DNA from 3 places in the Streptomyces sp. NPDC043878 genome. Region 3 is predicted to be linked to each of the others. Evidence: riboswitches for the same ligand, from Rfam matches in the RefSeq annotation. Region 3 holds a riboswitch; each other region holds the start of a gene.
What was found. Region 3 has a riboswitch for cyclic di-AMP ahead of AC07AZ_RS03110 (M23 family metallopeptidase). Riboswitches for the same ligand answer to the same signal wherever they lie in the genome.
Positions count from the first base shown of each region.

Region 1 (6,175 bases), on a different contig from region 3:
CGCGGGCGTGACCGTCACCCGCAAGGAGATCCAGCGGATGCGCAGCGGCCTGGAGCAGCAGGCCGGCGGCCCCAGGGCGCTGGAGACGGCCTGGCTCCAGCAGTACGGCATTCCGCCGCAGCGCCTCGACGACAACCTCCGCCTCCAGCTGGAGGCCCAGAAACTCGCCGCGGCGCTCGGCACCCAGACCAGCCGGCCGGAGTTCTGGAAGGCCCTGTCCAAGGCGTCCGAGGCCCTGAAGGTCGACCTCAATCCCCGCTACGGCAGCTGGGACGTCCAGAAGAGCAGCCGCGTCGACGCGAAGACGCCCTGGGTGCGCGAGGTCACGGCGACGGACACGCAGCAGACGGCGTAACGGTTCGCCGGGGCTCCCGTCCCTGTGGACGGCCCCGGTGCTGTCGGTGGCGTGGGTTACGTTCGGAGGGTGAACGCAACCACCCCAGAAGGCGCGACCAGCCCAGTAGGCGCGACCACCCCAGAAGGCGCGACCAGCTCCGCCACCGGCCGCGTCGTCCTGCTCACCACCAGCCACCGTGTCGCGCCCGGTCTGCTGTCCTGGCCGGCCTGGGAGGCGTTGCGGGCGGCCGACCGGGTGCTGTGCGGGGACGGCGCGCACCCGCAACTGCCGTATCTGCGCGAGGCCGGGATCGCCGTCGACGAGGTGGCGCCGTCCGCCGAGGAACTGGTCGCGGCCTGCGCCGGCGGGCGCACGGTCGCCGTGGTCGCGACGGGTGAGGGGGAGCCGGCCCTGACCGACGGCCTGGCCCGGCTGGCCGGCTCGGGCCGGGTCGCGATGCCGGAGCTGGAACTGCTGCCCGCCTCCTACGACCTGCCCGGTGCCCGGCTGCTGGACCTCGTGCAGGTCATGGACCGCATCCGGGTCGAATGCCCCTGGTCGTCCCGCCAGACCCACGAGGGCCTGGCGAAGTACGGCATCGAGGAGGCGTACGAACTCGTCGAGGCGATCGAGGACGGCGACCGCGCGGAACTGCGCGAGGAACTGGGCGACGTGCTGCTCCAGGTCGTCTTCCACGCCCGTATCGCCGAGGAGGGCGACCCGCGGGACGGTTCGGACGCCTTCTCCATCGACGACGTGGCCGCCGGTATCGTCGCCAAGCTCATCCACCGCCACCCGCACGTCTTCGGGGACGAGACCGCCACGACCCCCGAGGAGGTCAAGGCGCACTGGCTGCGCACCAAGGCGGTGGAGAAGCGGCGCACCTCGCTGACCGAGGGCGTCCCGCTCGGGCAGCCGGGCCTGGCGCTCGCCGCGAAGCTGGCCTCACGGGTGCGGACGGCGGGACTCGAGGTACCGCTGCCGAGGGGGGAGGGCGCCGGGTACGAACTGCTCGCGCTGGCGGTGCGCGCCGAGGCGGCGGGCGTGGACCCGGAGGCGGCGCTGCGGGCGGCGGCCCGCGCCTACCGGGACGCGGTGCGGGTCGCGGAGGGCGTGGACCGGGAGCCGGCCGCGCCGGATACCGTCGGGGAGTGACCGACCAGCCCCCGCCCACGCCCCCCGCACCCGACCTCTTCACCTGGGAGTTCGCCGCCGACCCCTACCCGGCGTACGCCTGGCTGCGCGAGCACGCCCCCGTGCACCGCACGCGGCTGCCGAGCGGTGTGGAGGCATGGCTGGTCACCCGGTACGCGGACGCCCGACAGGCCCTCGCCGACCCGCGGCTCAGCAAGAACCCGGCGCATCACGACGAGCCCGCGCACGCGCGCGGCAAGACCGGCATCCCGGGTGAGCGCAAGGCCGAGCTCATGACCCATCTGCTGAACATCGACCCGCCGGACCACACCCGGCTCCGGCGGCTGGTCTCCAAGGCGTTCACTCCGCGGCGGGTCGCCGAGTTCGCCCCCCGGGTCCAGGAACTCACCGACCAGCTCATCGACGGGTTCGCGGAGCGCGGCTCAGCGGACCTCATCCACGAGTTCGCCTTCCCGCTGCCCATCTACGCGATCTGCGACCTGCTCGGCGTCCCCGGAGAAGACCAGGACGACTTCCGGGACTGGGCGGGCATGATGATCCGGCACGGCGGCGGCCCGCGGGGCGGGGTGGCGCGGTCGGTGAAGAAGATGCGGAACTATCTCGCCGAGCTGATCCACCGCAAGCGCGCGGCGCTGCCCGCCGAGGCGGGGCCGGGCGAGGACCTCATCTCCGCGCTGATCCGCGCCTCCGACCACGGCGAGCACCTCAGCGAGAACGAGGCGGCGGCCATGGCGTTCATCCTTCTCTTCGCCGGGTTCGAGACCACCGTCAACCTCATCGGCAACGGCGTGTACGCGCTGCTGAACCATCCGGGGCAGCGCACCCGCCTCCAGGAGTCCCTCGCCGCCGGCAACAGGGGCCTGTTGGAGACGGGGGTGGAGGAACTCCTGCGCTACGACGGCCCGGTGGAGCTCGCGACCTGGCGGTTCGCGACCGGGTCGCTGACCCTCGGCGGGCAGGACATCGCGGCGGGTGACCCCGTCCTCGTGGTCCTCGCGGCCGCGGACCGGGACCCGGAGCGGTTCGCCGATCCGGACGTGCTCGACCTCGGGCGGCGGGACAACCAGCATCTCGGGTACGGCCATGGCATCCACTACTGTCTCGGCGCCCCGCTCGCCCGGCTGGAGGGCCAGAGCGCGATCGGCACGCTCCTCACCCGGCTGCCGGACCTGCAACTGGGTGTGGATCCGGCCGACTTGCGGTGGCGGGGCGGCCTCATCATGCGCGGACTGCGTACGCTGCCGGTGGAGTTCACGCCCCGTGGATGACTGCTCCCACCTGCGTAAAGGTGACATGGCCTCAACTCTGTGATGTTCACGTGATCTACGCGGCATTAACTTGTGACAAGTGATCGTGTGCCTATACGTTCACGGATCAGCGCGGTCCCCGGCTGTGGGCGCCGCGCGGTCACTGTCGTTCTGCGAAAGGTCTCCGCATGCTCTCCGGGAACGGTCGACACCGTCGCCCCCGTCAGGCTCCGGCTCTCCTCGTGGCAGCCGGCGTGACCGGCTCCGCCATCGCGATCCCGCTGCTCGGCGCCACCGGGGCGAGCGCGGCCGCCGGCACCACCTGGGACCAGGTCGCGGAGTGCGAGAGCGGCGGCTCCTGGAGCGAGAACGCGGGTAACGGCTACTACGGCGGCCTCCAGGTCTCCCAGGAGAACTGGGAGAAGTACGGCGGCCTCGAGTACGCGTCGAGCGCCGACGAGGCGAGCCGCTCCCAGCAGATAGCCGTGGCCGAGAAGATGCTCGACGACCAGGGCATCACCGCCTGGCCGACGTGCGGTCTGCTCGCCGGGCTCAGCAAGGACTCCGGTTCGGCCGACATCGACACCGGCCTGGGCACCACCGCGCCCGACTCGTCCGACTCCGGCTCCTCTGGCTCCTCCGGTTTGTCCGACTCATCGGAATCGTCCTCGTCTTCGTCCTCTTCCTCGCCCTCGGCGTCGCCCACCTCGTCCGGGGCGTCGGCGAGCGCCGGGGCCGGCACGAAGAAGAAGGACGACTCGGCCAAGTCCGGTACCGCCTCCGGCGCCGGCGCCGACAAGAGCGCCGATTCCCGCGCCGATCAGGGCGATCCGGGCACTTCCGGCAACTCGTCCTCCGGTGCGGTGAAGCAGGATGAAGCGGACAACGTTCAGCAGAGCGTGGGCACTTCGAGCCTGGTCGACACCGGGTCGCTGAGCTCCGGCCGGCACCGCGGTGGCAGCGCCGACGAGGACGCCACGACCGACGCCGCCCCCTCCGCCGGCCGCCACGTCGCCGGCGAGGGCGACGCCTCGCCCGTCGACTCCTACACCGTCCGCCTCGGGGACACGCTCGCGTCCATCGCCGACTCCCTTGGCCTCGACGGCGGGTGGCGCGCGCTCTACGACGCGAACAGGGACGCCATCGGTGTCGACCCGAGCAGCATCGCCCCCGGTCAGACCCTGCGAGTCGGGGTCTAACCGGGCGAAAAGCAGCGGGAGTTCGCGTCACACTTATGGCCGAATGTCCGCTTTGGTGAAAGTGTGGGATGACTCTCAGAAGCCCTGATCGTCTTTGAAATTCGCCGGATCACCTGTCTACGGTCGTGACCGCTCGTCAACACGAGCCCCGGCGGCCGCAACGCCGAATCCTGCCAGCGGCCGTACGGGAACAGTCGTCGCGTAATGCGCCGTAGGCAGGAGCGGGGGACCCAAGGTAAGCGCCGCGCCGGGCAGTTGACGGAACGGCTTGGGGTTAAGCCACGCCTCCCACGGAGGTGTGGCCGGGCAACTCAACCGGCCCGAACCCGACAGCTCACCTCGCAGGCGTCGGTGAGGGGATCAACCATGCTGTTTTCCGGCAAGGGCAAGCACCGCCGCCCGTCCAAGGCCACCCGCGTCGCCACGCTCGCCGGCGTCACCGGTGTCGCCATCGCCGCCCCGCTCATGGCGGCCGGCAACGCCTCCGCCGCCACCACGTCCGAGTGGGACACCGTCGCCGCGTGCGAGTCCGGCGGCAACTGGTCCATCAACACCGGCAACGGCTACTACGGCGGCCTGCAGTTCTCCGCCTCCACCTGGGCCGCGTACGGCGGCACGCAGTACGCCTCGACCGCCAACCAGGCCTCCAAGGCGCAGCAGATCGCCGTCGCCGAGAAGGTCCTCGCCTCCCAGGGCAAGGGTGCCTGGCCGGTCTGCGGCAAGGGCCTGTCGAGCGCCGGCTACAGCGGCTCCGGCAGCACCGGCACCTCGTCGAGCGGCTCGAACAGCTCCAGCGGCTCGAACAGCTCCAGCGGTTCCAGCAGCAGCTCCTCGGCCACCACCCGCTCGACCTCCGAGCAGCCGGCCTCCCGTTCCGCGGAGCGCCCGGCCGCCAAGAAGACCGTCAGCACCCCGACCGGCAAGAAGGTCAAGAAGGGTGACGGCGAGTACAAGGTCGTCAAGGGCGACACGCTCAGCTCGATCGCCGAGAAGCACAAGGTCAAGGGCGGCTGGCAGAAGCTGTTCCAGCTGAACAAGGACATCGTCGACGACGCCGACTTCATCTTCCCGGGCCAGCAGCTCCACCTGAAGTGACACCCGGCCCGTAGCCGAACCACAGCGCCCTCACATCCGGGCCCCGCAGGCTGGGGCCCTCGTGAGGGTCACCCCCCGTCCCCACGGGCTCCCCGCTCCGGTGCGTCTTCCCCCGTACGTACCGGAGCGGGGCTTTCTGCTGTCCGGCACCCCGCTTTCGGGCTCCGCGCAGCTCCGCTCTTTGTTCCGTTCGGAAACAATTTCCTCTCGGTTCTGTCCACGACGTGGCCGGAAGGCCGACCGATCCCCCCGGGGCGGTTAGGCTCGTCCCGCAGAGCCCCGGCGGCGCTGCGCCTGCCGGGCCCCGGCCCGGCCGTACCCGCGTCACATTGAAGAAGGAGATGCTCGTGCCGTCCATCGACGTCGTCGTAGCCCGGGAAATCCTGGACTCCCGAGGCAACCCCACGGTCGAGGTCGAGGTCGGCCTCGACGACGGCAGCACGGGTCGTGCCGCCGTTCCGTCCGGCGCCTCCACGGGTGCCTTCGAGGCCATCGAGCTGCGCGACGGTGACCCCAACCGCTACCACGGCAAGGGTGTCGAGAAGGCCGTCCTCGCCGTCATCGAGCAGATCGGCCCGGAGCTCGTCGGCTACGACGCCACCGAGCAGCGCCTGATCGACCAGGCCATGTTCGACCTGGACGCCACCGACAACAAGGGCTCCCTCGGCGCCAACGCCATCCTCGGCGTCTCCCTCGCCGTCGCGCACGCCGCCTCCGAGGCCAGCGACCTGCCGCTCTTCCGCTACCTGGGCGGCCCGAACGCGCACCTGCTGCCCGTGCCGATGATGAACATCCTGAACGGCGGCTCGCACGCCGACTCCAACGTGGACATCCAGGAGTTCATGATCGCCCCGATCGGCGCGGAGTCCTTCTCCGAGGCGCTGCGCTGGGGCGCCGAGGTCTACCACACCCTCAAGAAGGTGCTGAAGACCAAGGGCCTGTCCACCGGCCTCGGCGACGAGGGCGGCTTCGCCCCGAACCTGGAGTCCAACCGCGCCGCCCTCGACCTCATCCTCGAGGCCATCAAGCAGGCCGGTTACATCCCCGGCGAGCAGATCGCGCTCGCCCTCGACGTCGCCGCGTCCGAGTTCTACAAGGACGGCAAGTACGAGTTCGAGGGCAAGTCCCGCTCGGCCGCCGAG
Region 1 is NZ_JBWKDW010000017.1:89,127-95,301, forward strand. Features, by position in the region: gene AC07AZ_RS23575 (SurA N-terminal domain-containing protein) at 1-355, shown strand, start outside; gene AC07AZ_RS23580 (nucleoside triphosphate pyrophosphohydrolase) at 407-1,492, shown strand; gene AC07AZ_RS23585 (cytochrome P450 family protein) at 1,489-2,760, shown strand; gene AC07AZ_RS23590 (transglycosylase family protein) at 2,928-3,938, shown strand; cyclic di-AMP (ydaO/yuaA leader) riboswitch at 4,136-4,301, shown strand; gene AC07AZ_RS23595 (transglycosylase family protein) at 4,305-5,033, shown strand; gene eno (phosphopyruvate hydratase) at 5,375-6,175, shown strand, end outside.
Region 1: linked by a shared signal. The riboswitch ahead of AC07AZ_RS23595 (transglycosylase family protein) and the one ahead of AC07AZ_RS03110 (M23 family metallopeptidase) in region 3 are both predicted to bind cyclic di-AMP.

Region 2 (6,175 bases), on a different contig from region 3:
CGCCGGCGCCCTCGTGCGACCCGCAGCCACCGCCACCCTCGTGCGACCCGCAGGCGCCGCCGCCGTGGGAGCCGCACCCGGCGCCCTCGTGCGACCCGCACCCGCCACCGGCGCCGGCCTCGGACCGGTGCCGCGGCAGGGTCACCTGGTCGGCGCCCTCCACCTCGAACCCGGCGTCCGCGATCATCTCCAGGTCGGCCTTCCCGGCCTGGCCCTCGCTGGTGAGGTAGTCGCCGAGGAAGATCGAGTTCGCCAGGTTCAGGGCGAGCGGCTGCATGGTGCGCAGGTGCACCTCGCGGCCACCCGCGATCCGGACCTCGACGTCCGGGCAGACGAACCGGACCATCGCCAGGATGCGCAGGCAGCGCTGCGGGGTGAGGTTCCACTCCTTGGCCAGCGGGGTGCCCTCGAACGGGATCAGGAAGTTGACCGGCACCGAGTCGGGGTCCAGCTCGCGCAGGGAGAAGACCACGTCGACCAGGTCCTCGTCGCTCTCGCCCATGCCGGCGATCAGACCCGAGCAGGCCGACAGACCCGCCGCGTGCGCCTTCCGCACGGTGTCCACGCGGTCGGCGTAGGTGTGCGTGGTCGTGATGTCCCCGTACGTCGCCTCGGACGTGTTGAGGTTGTGGTTGTAGGCGTCCGCGCCGGCCTCCCGCAGCCGGTCGGCCTGGCCGTCGGAGAGCAGGCCCAGACAGGCGCACACCTCGACGCCCTCGTTGCCGTCCTTGATTGCCTTGATGGTGTCCGAGACGCGGTCCACGTCCCGGTCCGTCGGGCCGCGGCCGCTGGCCACCAGGCACACCCGCTTGGCGCCGCCCGCGAGGCCGGCCGCGGCGGCCCTGGACGCCTCCTCGGGCTTGAGCCAGGTGTACTTCAGGATGCCGGCCGTCGAACCGAGCCGCTGCGAGCAGTAGGAGCAGTCCTCGGGGCACAGTCCGGACTTCAGGTTGACGAGGTAGTTGAGCTTCACCCGTCGGCCGAACCAGTGGCGGCGCACCTTCCCGGCCGCGGCCACCACATCGAGCAGATCGTCGTCGGAAGTGGCGAGGACGGCAAGAGCTTCCTCGCGGCTCGGCACCTCGCGCCGAAGCCCCTTGTCCACCAGCGTGTTCAGCAGGTCCATGAGAGCCGATCCTGTCCTACGAGACCGCCCGCGGCCAAGGAGGCTTCGGACAAACAGCGCCCCACGGCCGTGTGGGTATTGCCACACGGTGGGCCGCAAAACGTACCGCTAGGGTCTGGTCACTGCCTACAAAATCCCCGGAGGAGCCATGGCGTTCGGCTGGATCGACGAGCAGGCGCGAGCGCGCCGCGACGCCGGGCTCGTCCGGACCCTGCGCCCCCGCCCCGCCGACTCGCCGCTCCTCGACCTGGCGAGCAACGACTACCTGGGCCTGTCCCGGCACCCCGAGGTCACCGAGGGCGCGGTCCGGGCCGCGCGGACCTGGGGCGCCGGCGCGACCGGCTCCCGGCTCGTGACCGGCACGACCGAACTGCACACCCGGCTGGAACGCGAGCTGGCGGACTTCTGCGGCTTCGAGGCGGCGCTCGTCCTCTCCTCCGGCTACGCGGCCAACATCGCCGCCGTCACCGCGCTCGCCCCGCACGGTTCGCTGGTCGTGTCCGACGCGGGAAACCACGCCTCCCTGATCGACGGCTGCCGGCTGGCCCGGGGCACGACCCAGGTCGTCGGGCACGCCGACCCGGAGGCCGTGCGCAAGGCCCTGCACACGCACGACGGCCCGGCCGTCGCCGTGTCCGACACGGTCTTCTCGGTCGACGGCGACGCCGCCCCGCTGTCCGCGCTCGCCGGGGTGTGCCGGGAGTACGGGGCCGGACTGGTGGTCGACGACGCCCACGGCCTCGGGGTGATCGGCGACGGCGGCCGGGGCGCGCCGCACGCGGCCGGGCTCGCGGGGGCCGGGGACGTCGTCGCGACGGTCACGCTGTCCAAGTCGCTCGGGAGTCAGGGCGGCGCCGTGCTCGGCCCGGCCCGGGTGATCGACCACCTGGTCAACGTGGCCCGCACGTTCATCTTCGACACGGGCCTGGCGCCCGCGGCGGCGGGCGCCGCCCTGGCCGCCCTGGAACTGCTGCGCCGCGAGCCGGACCGGGCGGCGCGGGCGCGCGCGGTCGCGGGCGAACTGCACGCACGCCTGACAGCCGCCGGTCTGGACGCGGTACGTCCGGACGCGGCGGTCGTCTCCGTTCGGGCGCCGTCCCCGGAGGGGGCCGTACGCTGGGCGGCCGACTGCCGTGCGGCCGGGCTGGCCGTGGGGTGCTTCCGTCCTCCTTCCGTGCCCGACGGCATCTCACGGCTCAGGCTGACAGCCCGCGGGGACCTCTCCGGGGCGCAGATCGAAAGCGCTGTACGGGTGATCGGCGAGACGCGACCATGAGTCGGCGTGACACGGCCGCGTGCCGCGCGAGGTGAAGGCGGTCAGAGAAGGCGGATACCGGCGGTGAAGTCCGTCCAGCTCTCGGGGGAGAAGAGCAGCGCGGGTCCGGCCGGGTCCTTGGAGTCGCGTACGGCGAGCAGTCCGGCGCCTGGGCCGGCCATCGGTCGCGCCGTCTCGACGCAGTTGTTCGCTCCCGTGCTGTAGCTGCTGCGCAGCCATCGCACTCCGTGCAGAGCGGTGCTGGAAGGTACGTTCCGAGGCAGAGCTGACATGGTGCCTCCTTACGCGCCGCCACCTATCCGGGCGATGTAGTCCAACGAGTCCTCGGGTGAAAGCGCGTACATCCGAAGGGCGTTGAAGGCCTCGGTGTAGGCCTCTAGGTCTTCTTTCCGTTCGAGGTAGAGGCTACTCGTCAAGTGGTCGAGAACCACCACATCCAGATCAGAAGTGCGCGAAAATGAGAAGATAACGAAAGGCCCGGTGATTCCGATGTGCGCGCCGGCCGCGAACGGCAGCACCTGCACATGCACTTGGGGCAGCCGTGCCGACTCGACCAGCCGTTCCAGTTGCCGTGTCATCACCCCGGGGCCGCCGACCTCGCGCCGCAGGACCGCCTCGTCGAGGACGGCGCTCAACTCCAGCGGCGGGTCCGCCCGCAGCACGTCCTGCCTGGCCAGCCGCACCTCCACCAGGGCGTGCAGCCGCTCCTCGTCCAGCCCGTCCACCGCGGCCCGGGTGACCGCCCGGGCGTACTCGGGGGTCTGCAGCAACCCGGGAATCACCGAGGTCTCCAGGGTGCGCATCGCGCTCGCCTGCGACTCCAGGCTGATGAAGTCCCGGTAGGTCGCCGGGAGTATCCCGCGGTACGCGTGCCACCAGTGGTGGCGCCCACCGCTCTCGTCCGAGCCCGCCAACACCACGAGTAACTCGCGCAGTTGGGAATCGGTCACGCCGTACGCGTCCAGAAGCAACCGCACGTCGGCCGGTTTCACCCCGCTGGCGCCGGTTTCGATCCGGCTCACCTTCGACTGGTGCCAGCCCACCAGACGGGCCGCCTCACCACTGGTGAGCGCCGCACCGGTGCGCAACGCACGCAGTTCGGCGCCGAGTTTCCGGCGGCGTACCGCGGGACCGTGCTGCATGCGCAACTCCTTACTCCTTCCGGGCCACCCAAATACGGTCTTCCGTCGGAGAGTTCACCGCTTCGAGCGACAGATATATGCACATCTTGGTGGATCGACACCCGGGACCGGCACGGTGATGGCACTCTGACGAACGAAGCACCAGTCCGGGACCGTACTCGAACCATCCGCTCCGTGTCCGGCTGCGGTCCCGTGGGAAAGGGACGACGTCGCCATGGCAGACCATCTGGAAGCATCCGTCACTCTGCCGAGCGATCCCGCTTCGGTTTCCGCGGCCCGGGCCTATGTGGTGAGCACCCTGACGGAGTGGGGGCTGCCGGCGGACACGGAGGCCGCCGACACCATCCGGCTCATCGTCTCGGAACTCGCCACCAACGCCGTACAGCACACCTTCGGGCAGTCCCCCACCTTCACGGTGGACATCGCGCTGGACCGTGACGAACACCTGCGCATCGGTGTCACCGACAGCCACCCGCGGTTCCCCAAGAGGCTGCCGGCCGCCGTCCAGCAGGACAACGGCCGGGGCATGGTGATCATCCGCTGGCTGACCGCGGAGTTCGGCGGCAAGCTGAGGGTGCGGCCCACCCGCGAGGGCGGCAAGACGGTCTTCATCGAGCTGCCGTGGACGGTCCCGGTCGCGCCGGTGACCGCGGCGGGGCAGCAGGAGCCGTAGACCCCCGGCACCGTTGCCGGCGCGCCACACGGTCCTTACAGGCGCCGTACGGACGGCTCGCGGCGCCACCATGCCCGCCCGGGGACGCGGTCGGCCTCTGGGGCGCGGAGGGCTTGCGGGGCGCGGGCGGCGGGCGCGGGCCGGCGGGAGCCCGGGAGGCGGCCCGCTCGTCGGCGAGGCCCGTCGGGGGCACCCTCCGGGGAAGCGGCCCCCTCAGGCCGAGACCGACCAGGGGCGTACGGGTGACCAGCGCCCGCGGGTGACCCCGCGGGCCCGGGTGGGACCCCGGGGAGACGGCGGCGTGTCAGGCGACCGCCGTCTCCCCGGGAGAGTCAGTTGACCCGGCCGTACCAGACGCTCTTCGTCCAGATCTTCTGCAGCCGCACCACGTCACCGGTCTTCGGGGCATGCCATATCTTGCCCTTGCCGGCGTAGATCCCCACGTGGTAGACGCTCGAACCCGAGTGGAAGAACACCAGGTCTCCGGCCTTGCGGCTCCTGGCGGAGATGTGGTGCGTCTTGTTGTACTGCTGGGCCGCCGTGCGGGGCAGTTTCTTGCCCGCCTTCTTGAACGAGTACAGCGTGAGCCCGGAGCAGTCGAACCTGCGCGGCCCGGTGGCGCCGTAGCTGTACGGGGCGCCCTTCTTGGAAGCGGCGATGTGCAGTGCCTTCGTCGCCGGTGTGGCGGCCGCGGCGTCGGAGGCGACACCCGGGATCACGACGGAGCCGCCCACCGCGGCGATGGTGAGAGCCGAAGCCGTACCGGCCCGGACCATGAGCGACGGGACACGATTGAGCGCAGTCATGCGCAACCCTTCGTCAGCCGCCTGTGAAGGATGACCTGTCGGATTCGGGCTGGCGAAGTTGCCCGGCCGCGGTTGCGGCTTCACCCCAAGGGCTGCTCGAACCGGTCATGGCGTGACCGTTCCGGCGACCCGTCGTGCTTGGGTCCTCCACTCCTGCCGAACCACTTCTGTCGACCGGTCATCCGCGCGGCGGCAGGACTCGGCGTCCGCCCGGATCGCCCCGCCACTGCGGCGGGGTCTTGTCGTCAGACACGGATCTTGGCTGACAGATGTCCGAAAAACCCAATGGAATCGGTGGTTTGTGTTGTTACTCACCACTCACCCGTTCGGGTGGACACCCCTTTGTTCGAGGGGGCGTTGGAGGGGTCGCGCACCCCCGGACCAGCGATGGAATGTCCGATTCCGCCCTCGGCCCACGCGTGTTGCGCAACTCGGACGGGCCTAAAACAGGACGAGCGCCTACTCCGATCGGCGGTACCCCTTTTGGTCCGTTTCGGCGTCGTCCCGGACACCCGCCGCCGCGCCGGGGCACCGGGAGCGGCGACGGTGCGTCAACTGTCGGCCTCGGCGGGCAGCGTGACGCGGTCCGTGCGGCGCTCCCCGTCCAGCACGCGCAGCGCACGGGCCAGGGTGGGGGCGTGCAGTTCGGTCTCGCCGCGCCGGTGCATCAGCTCCAGGGCGTCCCGCAGCAGGGCCGCCTTGGCGACCAGGGCCTGGGCGGCGCGCAGGCCGCGGTAGGTGTCCCCGGGGCGCGCGGGGTTGATCCGGCCCAGCAGGTCGACCACGTCGAGGTAACGATCGATCAACTCGCCCTCGGCGCGGGTCAGGGCGGGCAGCGGCGGGAGTTCCGGTGGCGGCATCGACGGCTCACCTGTCGCCGGGCTCGGGACGGCGGCCCGTGTGCCGTACGAGCGGCCTTTTCGTCCGGGTGCGGACGCGGGCCGGCCCGCGGGCCGGGACGACGGCATCACCGGGCCGTCCCTCCGGCTGTCCGGGCGGCGAGGGCCGGCGGGGCACGACGCGGGCGCCCGGCAGCGTGAACCGCCTGCCCGGTGTCTCGGTGAACCCGGGTGGGACGTGACGGGCGGACCGTCGGGTCATCGCGAACCCCTCCTCGCGGCAGAGCCGGCTCCGGCAGGGCCGTCTGCGGTG
Region 2 is NZ_JBWKDW010000015.1:131,264-137,438, forward strand. Features, by position in the region: gene bioB (biotin synthase BioB) at 1-1,126, opposite strand, end outside; gene AC07AZ_RS21840 (8-amino-7-oxononanoate synthase) at 1,275-2,402, shown strand; gene AC07AZ_RS21845 (DUF397 domain-containing protein) at 2,444-2,674, opposite strand; gene AC07AZ_RS21850 (helix-turn-helix domain-containing protein) at 2,684-3,544, opposite strand; gene AC07AZ_RS21855 (ATP-binding protein) at 3,759-4,217, shown strand; gene AC07AZ_RS21860 (C40 family peptidase) at 4,550-5,023, opposite strand; cyclic di-AMP (ydaO/yuaA leader) riboswitch at 5,027-5,206, opposite strand; gene AC07AZ_RS21865 (hypothetical protein) at 5,575-5,883, opposite strand.
Region 2: linked by a shared signal. The riboswitch ahead of AC07AZ_RS21860 (C40 family peptidase) and the one ahead of AC07AZ_RS03110 (M23 family metallopeptidase) in region 3 are both predicted to bind cyclic di-AMP.

Region 3 (6,175 bases):
CGGCGTACCCGGAGGAGAGCACGACGAGTCCCTGCACCCCGTGCGCGCCGCACTCGGCGACGGCCTCGGGCACGTGCTCGGCCGGCACCGCGACGACCGCCACGTCGACGGGCCCGTCCACGTCACGCACCGAGCGGTACGCGGGGATGCCGTCGAGCTCCTTCTGCTCCTCGGGGAAGGCCTTGTTCACGGCGTAGAGGCTGCCGGTGAAGCCGGCGCCCCTGAGGTTGTCGAGGACGCCGCGGCCCACGCCGCCGGGGGCGCGGCCGGCTCCGACGACGGCGACGGAGCCTGGTGCCAGCAGCCGCCCTACCGAGTGCGCCTCGGCGCGCTGTTCCCGCGCGCGCTGCACGGCCAGCGAGCGGTCGGTGGGTTCGAGGTCGAACTCCAGGTGGACGACGCCGTCCTCGAAGCTGCGCTTCTGCGTGTAGCCGGCGTCCGTGAACACCTTGATCATCTTGGTGTTGGCGGGCAGCACCTCGGCGGTGAAGCGGCGGATGCCGCGCTCGCGCGCGACGGCCGCGATGTGTTCGAGGAGCGTGGAGGCCACCCCGCGCCCCTGGTGGGCGTCCTGTACCAGGAAGGCGACCTCGGCCTCGTCGGCGGGCGCCGAGGCGGCCATGCCGTCGGCGCCGATGCGGTCGTAGCGTACGGTGGCGATGAACTCGCCGCCGATGGTGGCCGCGAGTCCCACCCGGTCCACGAAGTCGTGGTGCGTGAAGCGGTGGACGTCCTTGGCGGACAGGCGAGGGTAGGGCGCGAAGAAGCGGTAGTACTTCGACTCCTCCGACACCTGCTCGTAGAAGCTGACCAGGCGCTCGGCGTCGTCGACGGTGATGGGCCGGATGCGCGCGGTACCCCCGTCGCGCAGCACCACGTCGGCCTCCCAGTGAGCGGGGTACTCGTGCCGGTCCGGCGAGGTCTGCATGGGCCCCAGAGTACGGCTCGCGTACGACAACGGCGCGAGGCAGTCTGTGGAGGACGGACGTCGGACCGAGGCCGCGGTCCGACGTCACCGAGGGGCGGGACGACACCCTCCTCGGGCATGCTTCACGGTATGGGAAACTGGTCTAGACAACCCTGAGCACTGAAGGGCAGCATCACATGGCTGAGCGCCGCGTCAACGTCGGCTGGGCGGAGGGCCTCCACGCCCGCCCCGCCTCCATCTTCGTCCGGGCCACCACGGCCACAGGTGTCCCCGTGACGATCGCCAAGGCCGACGGCAACCCCGTCAACGCGGCCTCCATGCTGGCTGTCCTGGGCCTGGGCGCCCAGGGTGGCGAGGAGATCGTCCTCGCCTCCGACGCGGAGGGCGCGGACGCCGCGCTCGACCGCCTCGCGAAGCTGGTGGCCGAGGGCCTCGAGGAGCTCCCCGAGACCGTCTGAGGGCCTCCGCTCCACACCCGCAGCCGCGTCGGCCTTTCCGGTCGGCGCGGCTGCGCCGTTTTCCGGTACGGGCGGATGCTTTTACCGCGAGCACGGCTTACGTCGCCGCCACGGACACGCAAATGCCGCGGGCACGGAATTCACCGGGACACGCGAAAAAGGGCAGCACAAATATCGGCCGCCGAATAGCACTTCTTTGTATACGGTGCCCGTGTTAATGCCGCAGACCCGACATGTTTACGGGAGGTTGCGAGTTCCTCACACGGTCGGTGCGGTCGCCGCCCGCGCCGAAACGCAACCGGTGCGCGGTCGTCGCGCGCTCCGTGTGCAGCGCCGTGACCGCCCGCGCGCGCTCGCTGTCGCCGCGCGCCACGGCGTCCACGATCGCGCCGTGCTCCGCCCAGGAGTCCACCGGGTCGGCGGGCGCGTCCAGCACGAACATCCAGGCGATCTTGTGACGCAGCTGGGTCAGCATCGAGGTCAGCGCCGGGCTGCCGGAGGCCTGGGCGAGCGTCTCGTGGAACCAGCCACCCAGGGAGCGCAGGTCCTCGCTGTTGCCCCGCCTGGCCCGCTCCTGGCCCAACCTGACCAGGCCGCGCAGCACCTTCAGATGGGCCTCGGTACGCCGCTGCGCGGCGCGTGAGGCACCCAGCGGCTCCAGGAGCATGCGCATCTCCAGGAGGTCGGCACCCTCCTGCTCGGTGGGTTCCGCGACGCACGCGCCCGCGTGCCGCCGGGTCACCACGAACCCCTCGGCCTCCAGGGTGCGCAGGGCTTCACGGACGGGGACGCGGGAGACGCCGTAGCGGCGGGCGAGCAGTTCCTCGGTGAGGCGGCTGCCACGCTCGTAGACACCGGCGACGATGTCGTCCCGGATCGCCGTGCACACCGAGTGCGCCGGAATACGCATGACCGACCTCCGCCTTAATCCCCGTGAAACGTCGACGATTGACGCTTGTCCAGTGACTCTATTGCAATGAGCGGGAATTTCCGACGGCGGACCGGAATCCATGGATATTTTTTGGACAGCAGGGGGCCGGAAACACCGAAAGCCCCGGCTGGAGAGCCGGGGCTTCGGGAAGTGCCGCAGTCCGTCGCGGGACGGTCGGTGCTCGCGGGGGCCGGTACGCGCCGCTGACGGCGGCCCGGCCTGCGCGGCGACGGGTTGTCAGACGCTCACGCCGTGCGAACGGAGGTAGGCGACCGGGTCGATGTCCGAGCCGTACTCCGCCGTCGTACGGGCCTCGAAGTGCAGGTGCGGGCCGGTGGTGTTGCCGGTCGCGCCGGACAGGCCGATCTGCTGGCCGGGAGTGACCGTCTGACCCACCGAGACGCCGATGGACGACAGGTGACCGTACTGCGTGTACGTCCCGTCGATCATCTTGATCACGATGTTGTTGCCGTACGCGCCGCCCCAGCCGGCCTCGACGACCGTGCCCGAGCCGACCGCGTGCACGGACGTGCCGCTCGCCGCGTGGAAGTCGATGCCGGTGTGGGTGCCGGAGGCCCACAGCCCGCTGCTGGCCTGGTAGCCGGTGGAGACGTACGAGCCGGTGACGGGCAGCACGAAGGTGTTGAGGCGCTTGCGCTCGGCCTCGCGCGTGGCACGCTCCTTGGCCTCGCGGGCCTTCTCTGCGGCTGCCGCGGCCTCCTTGCGCGCGGCGGCCTCGGCGGCCTCCCTGCGCGCGGTGTCCTCGGCGGCCTGCTGCTGGGCGGCCGCCTGGGCGTCGATCTTCTCGGCGAGCGAGTCACCGATGGTGATGACCGGGGTGAGGCCGGTCTGCTCGACAGAGGGCTCCGCGGCGAGCGCGGGAGCGGCCAGGGTGCCGACGACACCGGTGGTGGCGAGCGCGGCGACGCCCGCCGCGCGAACGGTGGTGCGGTGCATCCGGCTGGGACGACGGTGCTTCCCGGCGGCGCGGGTGAACGCCATGAAGTGGCTGGTCCTTTCCTTCCTTCTCGCCTACCGGGTTAGCTGACGGGTTCGGAGCAGGAAGGTCTCCTACGGACCCCCTCGCTGGCGCGCGGGCGTCCGATTCACCCCAGGGACTCATGGTGGGTCCCCGGCTCCCCTGGCTCGCGCCATACGGGGACTCGGCGATGACTGCCCGGTGCCGCGGATGCGGCGCGGTGCCTGACGGACAGCCGGCATGACGCTAGACGCGGCCGCTTTCAATCCTCAAACGGATCACGCTTTTTGTAGCGCACGCCACAGAGCAGACAGGATTGCTCTCCCTCAATTCGGACATACGGCGGCCCTGACGACTCCTCAGTCACCAGGGCCCCGCAGGCGTCTCCGGCCGCCGGCCGGCCGGTCCGCTACTCGGCGGAGACGACGGTGACTTCGCCGATGCCGAGGGCCTCCACGGGCTCCTTGATCTGAGCCGCGTCCCCGACGAGGACCGTCACCAGACGGTCCACCGGGAAGGCGCTCACGACCGCCGCCGTGGCCTCCACCGTGCCGGTCGCGGCGAGCTGCTGGTAGAGCGTCGCCTGGTAGTCGTCGGGCAGGTGCTGCTCGACCTGGTCGGCCAGCGTGCCCGCGACGGCCGCCGCGGTCTCGTACTTCAACGGCGCCACACCGACCAGGTTCTGTACGGCGACATCGCGCTCGGCGTCGGTGAGCCCGCCTTCGGCGAGCGTGCGGAGCACCGTCCACAGGTCCTGGAGGGCGGGGCCCGTGTTGGGCGTGTCCACGGAGCCGCTGATGGCGAGCATCGCGGCGCCGGTGCCGTCCGGGGCGGAGCGCAGCACCTGCCCGAACGCCCGCACGCCGTAGGTGTATCCCTTCTCCTCGCGCAGGACGCGGTCCAGGCGCGAGGTGAGGGTGCCGCCGAGGCAGTAGGTGCCCAGCACGCGCGCGGGCCACACGCGGTCGTGCCGGTCGGGGCCCACGCGGCCGATGAGCAGCTGCGTCTGGACGGCGCCGGGACGGTCCACGATGACGACCCGGCCCGTGTCGTCTGCGGTCACGGGCGGCACCGGCCGGGGCTCGGCCTGGAAGCCGGTCCAGGCGCCCAGGGTGTCGCCGAGCAGCGCGTCGAGGTCGATGCCGGTGAGGTCACCGACGACGACGGCGGTCGCGGTGGCGGGGCGGACGTGCTTCTCGTAGAAGGCGCGAACCGCCGCGGAGTCGATCGCGGTGACCGTCTCCTCGGTGCCCTGGCGCGGACGCGACATGCGCGCCGTCGCAGGGAACAGCTCCCTGGAGAGTTCCTTGGCGGCCCGGCGGGAGGGGTTGGCCAGCTCGTGCGGGATCTCGTCGAGCCGGTTGCGGACGAGGCGCTCGACCTCACTGTCGGCGAACGCGGGTGCCCTGAGGGCGTCGGCGAGCAGGTCGAGCGCCTTGGGCAGGCGGGAGACCGGCACTTCGAGGCTCAGCCGGACACCGGGGTGGTCGGCGTGCGCGTCGAGGGTGGCGCCGCTGCGCTCCAGCTCGGCGGCGAACTCCTCGGCGGAGAGCTTGTCGGTGCCCTCGGAGAAGGCGCGGGCCATGATCGTGGCCACGCCGTCGAGACCGGCCGGTTCGGCGTCCAGGGGCGCGTCCAGGAGTACCTCGACGGCGACGACCTGCTGGCCGGGGCGGTGGCAGCGCAGGACCGTCAGGCCGTTGTCGAGCGTCGCGCGCTCGGGGGCCGGGAACGCCCACGGCCGCGCCTCGCCGGCCTGCGGCTGGGGGTGGAAGTCCATCGTGGCGAGCTCGGTCACTTGGCCGCCTCCTCGTTCTCGTCCTCGTCGGCGGGGTTCTCGGTGCCCTCGATGGGCTCATAGACCAGCACGGCCCGGTTGTCGGGGCGCAGCCGGGCCTTGGCGACCTCCTGGACCTCCTCTGCCGTCACCTCCAGCACGCGGTGCACGGCGGTGAGGGCGAGCTGCGGGTCACCGAACAGGACGGCGTAGCGGCACAGTTCGTCGGCACGGCCCGCGACCGTACCGAGCCGGTCCAGCCACTCGCGCTCCAACTGGGCCTGGGCGCGCTCCATTTCCTCGGGCGTGGGGCCTTCCTCGGCGAACCGGGCGAGCTCCTCGTCGATGGCGGTCTCGATGACCGGCACCTCGACGTCACCTGAGGTCTTCACGTCCAGCCAGCCCAGGGAGGGCGCACCCGCCAGCCGCAGCAGACCGAAGCCGGCCGCCACAGCCGTACGGTCGCGCCGTACGAGCCGGTTGTACAGGCGGGAGGACTCGCCGCCGCCGAGGACGGTCAGCGCCAGGTCGGCCGCGTCGCACGCGCGCGTGCCGTCGTTCGGCAGCCGGTAGGCGGCCATCAGGGCGCGCGCGGGGACCTCCTCCTCCACGACCTCGCGCAACTGCTCGCCGATGGTCTCGGGCAGGGTGCCGTCGCGCGGGGCGGGCTTCCCGTCGTGGGAGGCGATGGAACCGAAGTACTTCTCGATCCAGGCGAGCGTCTGCTCCGGGTCGATGTCGCCGACCACCGACAGCACCGCGTTGTTGGGCGCGTAGTACGTACGGAAGAAGGCGCGCGCGTCCTCCAGGGTCGCCGCGTCCAGGTCGGCCATGGAGCCGATCGGCGTGTGGTGGTAGGGATGGCCCTCCGGGTAGGCGAGGGCGGTCAGCCTCTCGAACGCGGTGCCGTAGGGGACGTTGTCGTAGCGCTGGCGGCGCTCGTTCTTCACGACGTCCCGCTGGTTCTCCATGGACTCGTCGTCCAGGGCCGCGAGGAGGGAGCCCATGCGGTCGGCCTCCAGCCAGAGGGCGAGCTCCAGCTGGTGGGTCGGCATGGTCTCGAAGTAGTTGGTGCGCTCGAAGCTGGTGGTGCCGTTGAGCG
Region 3 is NZ_JBWKDW010000001.1:726,884-733,058, forward strand. Features, by position in the region: gene AC07AZ_RS03095 (bifunctional acetate--CoA ligase family protein/GNAT family N-acetyltransferase) at 1-928, opposite strand, end outside; gene AC07AZ_RS03100 (HPr family phosphocarrier protein) at 1,105-1,386, shown strand; gene AC07AZ_RS03105 (GntR family transcriptional regulator) at 1,601-2,296, opposite strand; gene AC07AZ_RS03110 (M23 family metallopeptidase) at 2,555-3,319, opposite strand; cyclic di-AMP (ydaO/yuaA leader) riboswitch at 3,333-3,496, opposite strand; gene AC07AZ_RS03115 (M16 family metallopeptidase) at 3,706-5,094, opposite strand; gene AC07AZ_RS03120 (M16 family metallopeptidase) at 5,091-6,175, opposite strand, start outside.